2 regions of the Pseudalkalibacillus sp. NRS-1564 genome follow, and region 2 is predicted to be linked to the other one. Evidence: a T-box and tRNA genes for the amino acid it is inferred to sense, from the RefSeq annotation. Region 2 holds a T-box; the other holds one or more tRNA genes.

Region 1 (5,385 bases), 250 kb from region 2:
AATTTGGAGTTGATAAGCCTCACTCGACTCAAGTTCTTCCCACTCTTTTTCCGTTAGCTTTGCCTTCGCTTTTTCCGGATTCGTTACAATCCAATAATCTTTAAGATCTCGATCAATGACATCATCTGTATCTTTTTCAATATACCCAGCTAATTTCTGAGCTAATTCAAGCCTCTCAGCTTGCTTAGTATTCTGCGTTCGGATATATGTAAGCGCAAATTCAGGGTTATTATCAACCAGAACTCGCCCATAACGGTCATACATTTTCCCACGAGGTGCTGTTGATTCTGCTGTAACATTCTCAGTTTGCTCAGAAACACGCTCGTATTCTTCACCGTTTACAATCTGTATAACGCCCAGTCGAAGAATTAATATAGAAAACAAAAGGAATACAGATAAAAATAATATATTTAGCCTTAAAGGCACATGATTTTTCTTTTTCTTCGTGTTCACGATAGACTCCCTTCCCTTAAACAAATATAGACACCTGTTCCAGACAGGTGTCTCTGCTCTCTCTTCTACTTACTATACTTAGTGATATAAAAAAAGTAAAGGGTCTAATGAGCTATTGTACGGTGTCAGGAGAAGGGTTTGGGGGATGGGGAGCTTGAAGTTTTCTTACAAATAAGTAAATAAACGAATGGCCAGCACCAACAATTAATAATAAAATCGGAATGCTCGTTTCATCGTCGAATAACGCTACTGTTATTAAGAATAAAAGAACGGAAACAATTCGTCCTAAGTTTAAGTATACCTCTCGAACGACAATATACTCAATCCGCATTTCAACTGCATTCCAAGCCTTACCGATCACATCGTACGTAAGCGAAATGTAGGGGACAAGTAAAAGTGGATAAGCAAGAGAAATACAAACACCATACATTAACAACCGGGCAAACGTTAGGTCGGATACAAGTAAAAAAACCGAAGCGTAAAGAATAAGTCCGCCATATAAAATAGCCTTCTTACGATATCGCGGTTTAATCAATCTCGTCGCCAAATAATAAGCTAAAAACGATACTCCTGAATTAACAAGTCCAAAAGTACCAATTGCAAGCTCACTTTCCGTCGTAATAAAAACTAGGACAACGATAATGAAAATAAAGGTACCTTCTCTTATACCTTGAAAAAAATGCGCGTGTAAAATGTTAAGCCAATCTGTATTCGCTTTTCTTTCTTGAAAAACACGTGTAAATGAAAAAGTCCCTTTGGCAGAACGACGTTCGAGAAAGAAACTTAAGATTACAGCTGCGAAAAACAAAGCAAGTGAGACGGCAAATATTACTTTGTACCCCGTGAATGCTTCTAGACTTGAAATAATAACACCAGCAAATATTGGCCCAATCATCCCAGCGAAAGATGTAATTAAACCAAGGAATCCATTAAAGAAATCCCTTGTGTCCGGTTCTGTAATTTCGAATGTTAGCACATTAAATGCAAGCCAATAAAAGCCAAACCCTATTCCGAGTAAAGCGCCCAGTAAGATAAGCAAATGACTAGCGTTCTGACCAAGAAAAAGCACTGTTATATAGAAAAGAGCGAGAAAAATCACTCCAATCCGCAATACAATAACTCTATCCATTTTTTTAGCCCATCTACCTGCGAGAATAAAGGTAAGCGGCTGACTTATAACCGCAGCAAGGTTGTATATACCTATATCCGCAAAATCACCAGACTGCTTCCACAAGTAAACATTTACGAACGTATTTGAGAGCGCAATACTCAGCGCGTATAAACCACCGATTGTAAGTAATAACAACAAATCTTTTGTTACCTCTATCTCACCAATCATATGTTTTATAACTTTCATAACAAACTCCCCTTTTTTCATCCACCCTTATTTTGACTTAAATTCTGTTCGTTATGCGGATGAAACAAAAAGGATAAACTGTTTTTGAAAGGGGACTGGGTATGTATTACTTTCTATATCGGACAGACTACATTTCTGAAAACAGTCAAATCCAACTACTTCAAAGCGTTCAACATCTTATAGGAGATGATGAACACTCGTTCTTTATTTATAGGATGAGGCACTATCTTCAAATCCAATATCGAATTGATCTCATCTCTTTAACCATCACAGATCATCAAGTTCTGATTTGTACACCTCATGATTTTGAAACTGGCTGTGATTTTACAGATTTTATAATAAATTTCATGCTACACCATTTAGGAACAATTTATACCTTAATCGAACCATAATAGAAAAACCCCCAACATAAATGTCGGGGGTTTTGAAAGCTTGGTAAATTATTTAGCTGCTTCGTAACGCTTTGCAACTTCATCCCAGTTAACTACATTCCAGAATGCAGCGATATAATCAGGACGTTTGTTTTGATACTTAAGATAATAAGCATGCTCCCAAACATCTAGCCCAAGAATTGGTGTAACACCTTCCATTACTGGAGTATCTTGGTTTGGAGTGCTTGTTACTTCAAGTTCTCCACCTTTTACTACTAGCCAAGCCCAGCCTGAGCCAAAACGACCAGCTGCAGCATTAGCAAATTCTTCTTTGAAGCTTTCAAAGCTACCAAATTTCTTTTTAAGTGCTTCGCTTAGATCACCTGATGGTTCGCCGCCACCGTTAGGGCTTAGCAATTGCCAGAAAAGTGAGTGGTTAGCGTGCCCGCCACCATTGTTTCGAACAGCAGTGCGAATGCCTTCAGGAAGTGCGTCAAGGTTGCCAAGAAGATCTTCAAGGCTCTTAGATGCATGCTCCTCATGACCTTCTAGTGCACCATTTAATTTTGTTACATATGCGTTATGGTGCTTGTCGTGGTGGATCTTCATTGTTTCTTCGTCGATGTGTGGTTCTAGTGCATTGTAGTCGTAAGGTAGTTCTGGTAGTTCAAATTTAGCCATTGTGAATCTCCTCCTTAAATATAGTATGTAACTTGCTGTTAGGGTAGCGTTAGCCACCACTTGAACATGATGTCGTCACAAGTTTACACTAGCAGAATTGTCATGCGTTTTCAAATAATAAACCTTTGAATTTCCGCAACACAGATAAAGTTTCCCCTCAGTATATGGAATTAAACATCTTAAAAGAAAAAATCGAGAATTAACATCGTAATAACATACATAAAACATAAAAAAACTCGTCATTATTTGACGAGTGGGATCTTTATTGAGTGGTGGCTCCGGACGGAATCGAACCGCCGACACGAGGATTTTCAGTCCTCTGCTCTACCGACTGAGCTACAGAGCCGAATCATGTTATCAGTATTAATTTTAATTAGTATGTAGTTTGCATTTACATTCAAAATAATTTGGAGTTGCTATGAGCTTAGGTTGCCCCTAGAGCACTCCATTTAAATTCTAACAAAGAAGTATGTTCGACGTAGTAAGAATTTTATTTTGGTTGCGGGGGCAGGATTTGAACCCGCGACCTTTGGGTTATGAGCCCAACGAGCTACCGAACTGCTCCACCCCGCGATGATGTAAAAGAACCTAATTTGCATCCATTTTTTAGAAAGCTAACTTTTAGAAAATGGAGGAGGAAGAGGGATTCGAACCCCCGCGGGCGACTAAGCCCCTGTCGGTTTTCAAGACCGATCCCTTCAGCCAGACTTGGGTATTCCTCCGATATGCATTTGGTGGACCCTGCAGGACTCGAACCTGCGACCGGACGGTTATGAGCCGTCAGCTCTAACCAGCTGAGCTAAGGGTCCTTATGTAATAAGTGGGGCGGCTGATGGGAATTGAACCCACGAATGCCGGAATCACAATCCGGTGCGTTAACCACTTCGTCACAACCGCCATGTTGTATCGTTGAAATATATGGTAGCGGCGGAGGGGATCGAACCCCCGACCTCACGGGTATGAACCGTACGCTCTAGCCAGCTGAGCTACACCGCCATATGGCTCCACAGGTAGGATTCGAACCTACGACCGATCGGTTAACAGCCGATAGCTCTACCACTGAGCTACTGTGGAATATTTCTTAACGACAAGAACTAATATATCATATGGATAAAGAAAGAGTCAATAAGTTTTTCAAATTTAATTGAATTAATCTTAATTTCAATTATGAAAATACTATATCACGCTTTCATTTTGTCATCAAGAACTTATAGGACATACACTAGGAACACAACCACCATAATCGTTTGGAGTAATCCTTTCATAACAGCTCCACCAAGAAAACCAAGCAATGAACCTACACCTACTTGAACAGATTCTTTAAAAGCTTTTCGATGAATAACTAGTTCAGCTAAGATAGCCCCGATAAATGGTCCAAGGATGATCCCTGCAAACGGAATGACAAATGGGCCAACAAGTAAACCAATTGTACTCCCCCATATCGCCGCCTTTGACCCTCCATACTTCTTCACGCCAAATAAATTACTAGCATAGTCCACAACAAATAATAGCATCGTCAGCAGAACTTCAACAATCCAAAAGGAAATAGTCATTGAACCAAAATCAAAAAACACCCCATACAGGATAAACCCAACATAAATAAATAGTACGGCTGGAATAATTGGATAAATCAATCCCACAAATGCAATGATGAATGACGCAATGATCAGGCACCATAATAGAATATCCACGCTTTTAACCTCCCTTCAACTTGACTCTATTTTAGCGGAGATGTCACTTTTCTTCTATATAATGATAAAAAGAAGCAGAGGCATCCCTCTGCTTCCCACATTTATTCTTCTCCAATGACGGCTTCTGCAATATTAACCGCATGGTCACCAATACGCTCAAGGTTACTGATGATATCAACAAAAACAATTCCAGCACTTCCAGTACATTCACCCTCATTTAGACGAAGGATATGCTGCTTACGAAGCGTTCTTTCCATTTTGTCGATCTTATCTTCTAGCTTAACAACTTCCTGCGCCTTAGCTACATCCCATTTATCAAGTGCATCAAAGGCTTCATTGAGTGCAGAAAGAGTCAGATTAAACATTTCATCAAGGTCTTTCATAGCAACGTCAGTCATCTTCACTTTATTGCTTATTTGATAATCAACCAACTCAACAATATTCTCCATATGATCGCCAATACGCTCGATATCACGAACTGAGTCCATTAGCATACCGTGTCGTGTCGACTCATCTCCAGACAGAGAAGTTGCTGATAATTGGATAAGGTAATCTGTAATTTTATTATCCAGGTTGTTAATAGCTTCTTCATACTGAGCGGTTTTTTCAGCGCTCTTCTGACTCTTAGATGTTAAATAATTTGATGCTTCTTTAACACCCTTATAAGCAAATCCGCTCATTCGAATCACTTCTTCTTTAGCTTGTCCTAATGCAACAGATGGAGAGCGTTCGATAAATACTGGATCAAGGTGTTTTGGCTTATATTCAATCGTTGCATCATCACCAGGAATAATTTTTGTAACGAGATAGGCAAGTCCGGCAATGAATGGGA
Region 2 (5,385 bases):
GGATTATGAAGTGGGAGGATTTCTTTCAGCCTGTGAGATAAAAAAGCTTTTTAATTTGATCGTAAACAAACAAAACCCCTCCAGATCGGAGGGGTTTTGTTTGTTAAGTATTTTCGCGATGGCGTAAAAATTCTTTGACTGGGCTCTTCCATTCAATTTTTGCACTAGGATAGCGGATGTCCATTTCCTTTTCAAGAAAATAGAAATCTTCTTTCTCAAGTAAATATAGTTCTGATGCATTTTTTACCCCTACTGAAAGTGTAATAATATCGAACGAATTTTCAGTAGTGCCAAGGTACTTTTCACCTTCGAATAAGGCACCTTTGTAGGTGACGAGAAAATTCTTTCTTACATTGGACGAGTCATCGAAAAAATAGTATTCTTTATGATCGTGAGCTTTTTCCAGCTTTCGTTTTGGATCCATAAAAAAGCGGATGACAGAATAAGCGATTAATACCATGGCTACGAGAATGACAAGACGAAAAAGAATAATAATCATTAGTCAGCACCTCATTTTCACTATGCTTCTATTCTCTATACGTATATGATAAAGAAAGGTTTCATAAAAAGAAAAGATTTAAGAAAGGAAGAGTTCATTGAAATTCGAACAATTATTTACATTACAAAGACAACTTGATACTCGGATTGTAAAGGAACACAATCTGGAGCATGAAGATTTATTCGAGAATAAACTACTTGCTCTTAAAGTCGAGATTGGAGAACTAGCGAATGAAACACGTTGTTTTAAATATTGGAGTAAAAAAGCTCCTTCCCCTAAAGAAACGATTCTAGAGGAGTATGTGGATGGTATTCATTTTATTCTCTCATTAGGGATTGAATTGGGCATTACAACGTATGAAGCAGTGTCAAAAGGCGATCCCGCTGGCTCTGAAGTACATGCTTTCCATTGTGTCTACAAAGCGATTGATCAAGTGGCAAGTGAAAAAAATGAGAAAGCATTTAACGATTTAATGGAAAGTTATCTTTTACTTGGACAACTTATCGGGCTACGGTTTGAAGAAATGAATGAAGCATATTTGAAAAAAAATAAAGTGAATCATAATCGACAAGATCAGGGATATTAGATTCAAGAGTCCTCTGAATTGTGAAATATTTCGGAAACCGTTATAATGAACAGAGAATACATATCAAGGAGGCAATACATATGGCTAAGCTAGACGAAACGTTGCAGATGCTGAAAGAACTCACTGATGCGAATGGCGTACCAGGTAACGAACGTGAACCTCGTGAAGTGATGAAGAAGCACATTGAATCTCTTTCAGATGAAATCATGTATGATAATCTTGGCAGCTTAATTGCGGTTAAAAAAGGTAAAGCAGAAGGCCCAAAAATTATGGTTGCAGGTCATCTTGATGAGATTGGCTTTATGGTAACGCGTATTGATGATAAAGGCTTTCTTTATTTCCAAACAGTTGGCGGCTGGTGGGAGCAGGTTATGCTTGCACAGCGTGTTAACGTCATGACTCGTAATGGTAACATTATGGGCGTCATCGGTTCTAAACCACCACATATTCTTCCTCCTGAACAGCGTAAGAAATCGGTCGACAAGAAGGATATGTTCATTGATATTGGTGCTTCAAGCCGAGAAGAGGCTATGGAATGGGGCGTTAAGCCGGGAGATTCTGTTGTTCCAGTTTGTGAATTTACTGTTATGAATAACGAAAAAATGCTTATGGCGAAAGCATGGGATAACCGTATTGGCTGTGCTATTGCGATCGAAGTACTTCGTAAGCTAAAAGGAGAAGAGCATCCTAATACTGTCTACGGCGTTGGTACGGTACAAGAGGAAGTAGGTCTTCGCGGAGCGACTACGGCTACAAACATGATTAAGCCTGATATCGGCTTTGCGGTTGACGTTGGTATCGCTGGTGATACTCCTGGAGTAAGTGATAAGGACGCTCAATCCAAAATGGGGAAAGGTCCTCAAATTATTATGTATGATGCTTCAATGGTCGGTCACAAAGGTCTTCGTGACTTTGTAACAGATACAGCTGATGAGAACAATATTCCTTATCAGTTTGACTCTATTGCAGGCGGTGGGACAGATTCAGGTAAAATTCATTTAACAGCAAATGGAGTACCTGCACTTTCCATCACAATTGCCACACGCTATATTCATACTCACGCAGCGATTCTTCATCGTGACGATTTTGAGAATGCAGTTAATTTGATTGTTGAAGTGATTAAAAAGCTTGATGCTGATACTGTGAAAGAAATTATCTTTAACTAGAACACAAAATCCGGTGGCTCTTGCCACCGGATTTTGCTTGTTAATTTACACCCTGTGCCATATAAGAGAGCATTTGCTCTCGCTCATTTTCTGGTGCTTCTTTCCAAAGAATTTCGAAAAGAACACCAAGCCCAGGGAGCATTTTCTCTTCTCCGCTTTGCATGGCGTCGAGGATTGTCGCTTCGAGTTGCTCCTCGTTGTTGCCATTAATATTAGCGAGAATCGCTTTGCGTAAGTTAAGGTCCATACTTTCCACCTCACCTTTCTCATTCGCTTGTTGGTTCAAGCCTCATTAGTACGAGCGAATTGAAGAAATTTCATGAGTTTTATTGGAATCTTCCCTTTCAACCCTTTATAATGGAAACATTGAAAACTGAAGGAGAGCATAATGATTATCGAATCCGCTAAAAATCAAAAAGTGAAAGATTGGAAAAAACTTCAGACGCGAAAGGGTAGAGAGAAAGCTTTCTCTTATATCATTGAAGGTCCACATATTGTAGAAGAAGCTGCGAAGGCTGAAGCTTCAATCACAGAATTGATTGTGACAGAAGGCACTGACTTATCTGCTTATCCGTTTAAAGAGCTTCCTGTTGTCTATACTGTTACGGAGAAAGTGATGCAAGAACTAACGCATACAGAAACACCACAGGGGATTATGGCCGTTTGTAAAATGGTTGAGCCTGAACTACCTCGTCATGGCAAACTATTATTACTGGACGCCATTCAGGATCCCGGTAATTTGGGAACGATTATTCGAACTGCAGATAGTGCTGGATACGACGGCCTTCTACTTGGACATGGAACCGTTGATGCTTATAACAGTAAGGTGCTTCGATCCACCCAGGGATCTATTTTTCATCTTCCTGTAATAAAAGGGGACTTAGTGACAGAAGTTCAGAAATTAAAAGAAGCTGGCATGCTTATATACGCAACAGAAGTGAGTGGAGGAACGCCATATCAAGAGCTTGATTCATCATCTCAGTTTGCTGTCATTCTTGGAAACGAAGCAAATGGTGTATCAGACGAGCTTCAACGTTTAGCAGACGTGAACGTATATATTCCGATATATGGTAAAGCAGAGTCGTTAAATGTCGCCGTTGCAGCAGGAATTCTGATGTATGGATTGTTACCTTCATAATAAGGCTTGCGGATATAGCGATTTTTTTCTATAATTAAAAGCAACTTATATATGTTAAAAACAATGATGGAGAGTAGTAAGCTGCCGCTGCCTTTGCAGGGAGGAAATGCCGAGACTGAAAGCATTTCTATTGGGACGCTGCCGAATTCACTCTGGAGTTGCCGCTTTGTTCGTTCGAAAGCGGATCGGTTTACAAGCCGTTATTCTTTGCTTAAGGCTGATAGGTGTACTCTATCGGTGAATTAGGGTGGTACCGCGAAATCAAATCTTCGCCCCTTTCTGGGGAGCGAGGATTTTTTTATTGCAAAAAGAAGCAAACACGAAAATGAAGTGGAGGTTGAAAAGATGCAAGAGCGTTTACAAACGTTGAAAGAAGAAGCACTATCAGAAATTCAGCAAGCTTCTTCAATGAAAGAAGTGCAGGATATCAAAGTGAAATACCTTGGAAAAAAAGGTCCAATTACAGAAATTTCTAAAGGTATGGGGAAATTGTCTAAAGAAGAACGTCCGAAAATGGGGCAGCTCGTTAATGAAATTCGCTCAGCGATTTCGGATCAATTAGAGGAGAAAGTGACTCGCTTAGAAAAAGCAGCCGTAGAAGAACGATTAAAGAAAGAAACGATCGATATTTCTCTGCCGGGTCGTCCAATTAAGAGAGGAAATCATCACCCACTAACGAGGGTAATCGAAGAAATTGAAGACCTATTTCTTGGTATGGGATTCTCGATTGCGGAAGGACCAGAAGTTGAAACCGATTATTATAATTTCGAAGCGTTAAATCTTCCTAAGGATCATCCGGCTCGAGATATGCAGGATTCATTCTATATAACTGAAGAAACGCTATTAAGAACGCATACCTCTCCAATGCAAGCTAGAACGATGGAGAAGTTAAATGGAGAAGGTCCTGTTAAAATCATCGTGCCAGGTAAAGTTTATCGCCGTGATACAGATGATGCAACACACTCCCATCAGTTTATGCAAATTGAAGGACTAATGGTTGGTGAGAATGTTCGCATGAGTGATCTAAAAGGTGTGCTCCAATCATTTGCGAAGAAAATGTTTGGAGAAGAACGTGAAATCCGTCTTCGCCCAAGCTTCTTCCCATTTACTGAGCCTTCTGTAGAGATGGATATTTCTTGCTTTAATTGCGGCGGGAATGGCTGCTCTGTATGTAAAGGAACCGGATGGATAGAAATTCTTGGAGGCGGTATGGTACATCCGAATGTACTTCGCATGTCCGGCTTCGATCCTGAGAAAGTCACTGGGTTTGCATTTGGTATGGGACCAGAACGGATCGCTATGCTGAAATATGGTATTGATGACATACGTCATTTCTACACGAATGACAGCAGATTTATTAAACAATTTAATTCACTATAATATGATTGGAAGTTAGGAGGAGAAAACATGCTCGTATCAATGAATTGGCTACAGCAGTATGTAGATTTAGATAGTTACTCAGCTGATGAACTGGCAGATCTGATTACTAAGGGTGGTATTGAGGTTGAAACAGTCGAAAAGCTTAATAAAGGAATTACCGGCGTGGTTATTGGTCACGTTCTTGAATGTCAGCAACACCCTGATGCTGATAAGTTGAATATTTGTCAGGTGAATGTTGGTGAAGAAGAGCCGGTCCAAATTATTTGTGGAGCACCAAATATTGCTCAAGGACAGTACGTAGCAGTAGCAAAAGTTGGGGCTGTACTTCCAGGCAATTTTAAGATTAAGAAAGCAAAACTTCGCGGTGAAGCTTCTCATGGTATGATCTGCTCACTTCAGGAGCTTGGAATTGAAAGTAAACTTGTATCGAAAGAGTATGCAGACGGAATCTTTGTATTTAGTGAAGACGTGACACCTGGTGAAGATGCGCTTGAATACTTGAATCTAAATGATGAAGTTCTTGAGCTAGGTCTTACTCCAAACAGAGCTGATGCGATGAACATGATCGGCGTCGCTTATGAAGTTGGGGCAGTATTGAATCGCTCAATTGAACTTC

The links. The T-box of region 2 lies ahead of pheS (phenylalanine--tRNA ligase subunit alpha). A T-box ahead of a tRNA ligase gene usually reads a tRNA of that ligase, here a tRNA-Phe.
Region 1: it encodes a tRNA-Phe, which carries the amino acid that the T-box ahead of pheS (phenylalanine--tRNA ligase subunit alpha) is inferred to sense. The anticodon was not compared.

Annotation. Positions count from the first base shown of each region.
Region 1 is NZ_JBITPM010000019.1:261,974-267,358, reverse strand. It holds gene ACIFPW_RS11365 (peptidoglycan D,D-transpeptidase FtsI family protein) at 1-453, opposite strand, end outside; gene ACIFPW_RS11360 (MFS transporter) at 566-1,810, opposite strand; gene ACIFPW_RS11355 (hypothetical protein) at 1,912-2,202, shown strand; gene ACIFPW_RS11350 (superoxide dismutase) at 2,251-2,862, opposite strand; tRNA gene ACIFPW_RS11345 (tRNA-Phe) at 3,133-3,208, opposite strand; tRNA gene ACIFPW_RS11340 (tRNA-Met) at 3,359-3,435, opposite strand; tRNA gene ACIFPW_RS11335 (tRNA-Ser) at 3,492-3,584, opposite strand; tRNA gene ACIFPW_RS11330 (tRNA-Ile) at 3,595-3,671, opposite strand; tRNA gene ACIFPW_RS11325 (tRNA-His) at 3,684-3,759, opposite strand; tRNA gene ACIFPW_RS11320 (tRNA-Met) at 3,782-3,858, opposite strand; tRNA gene ACIFPW_RS11315 (tRNA-Asn) at 3,862-3,936, opposite strand; gene ACIFPW_RS11310 (DUF456 domain-containing protein) at 4,071-4,553, opposite strand; gene ACIFPW_RS11305 (Na/Pi cotransporter family protein) at 4,655-5,385, opposite strand, start outside.
Region 2 is NZ_JBITPM010000019.1:7,631-13,015, forward strand. It holds gene ACIFPW_RS10015 (TVP38/TMEM64 family protein) at 1-41, shown strand, start outside; gene ACIFPW_RS10020 (sigma-w pathway protein ysdB) at 104-499, opposite strand; gene ACIFPW_RS10025 (dUTP diphosphatase) at 597-1,085, shown strand; gene ACIFPW_RS10030 (M42 family metallopeptidase) at 1,166-2,251, shown strand; gene sspI (small acid-soluble spore protein SspI) at 2,292-2,498, opposite strand; gene ACIFPW_RS10040 (TrmH family RNA methyltransferase) at 2,637-3,389, shown strand; T-box leader at 3,444-3,669, shown strand; gene pheS (phenylalanine--tRNA ligase subunit alpha) at 3,735-4,769, shown strand; gene pheT (phenylalanine--tRNA ligase subunit beta) at 4,797-5,385, shown strand, end outside.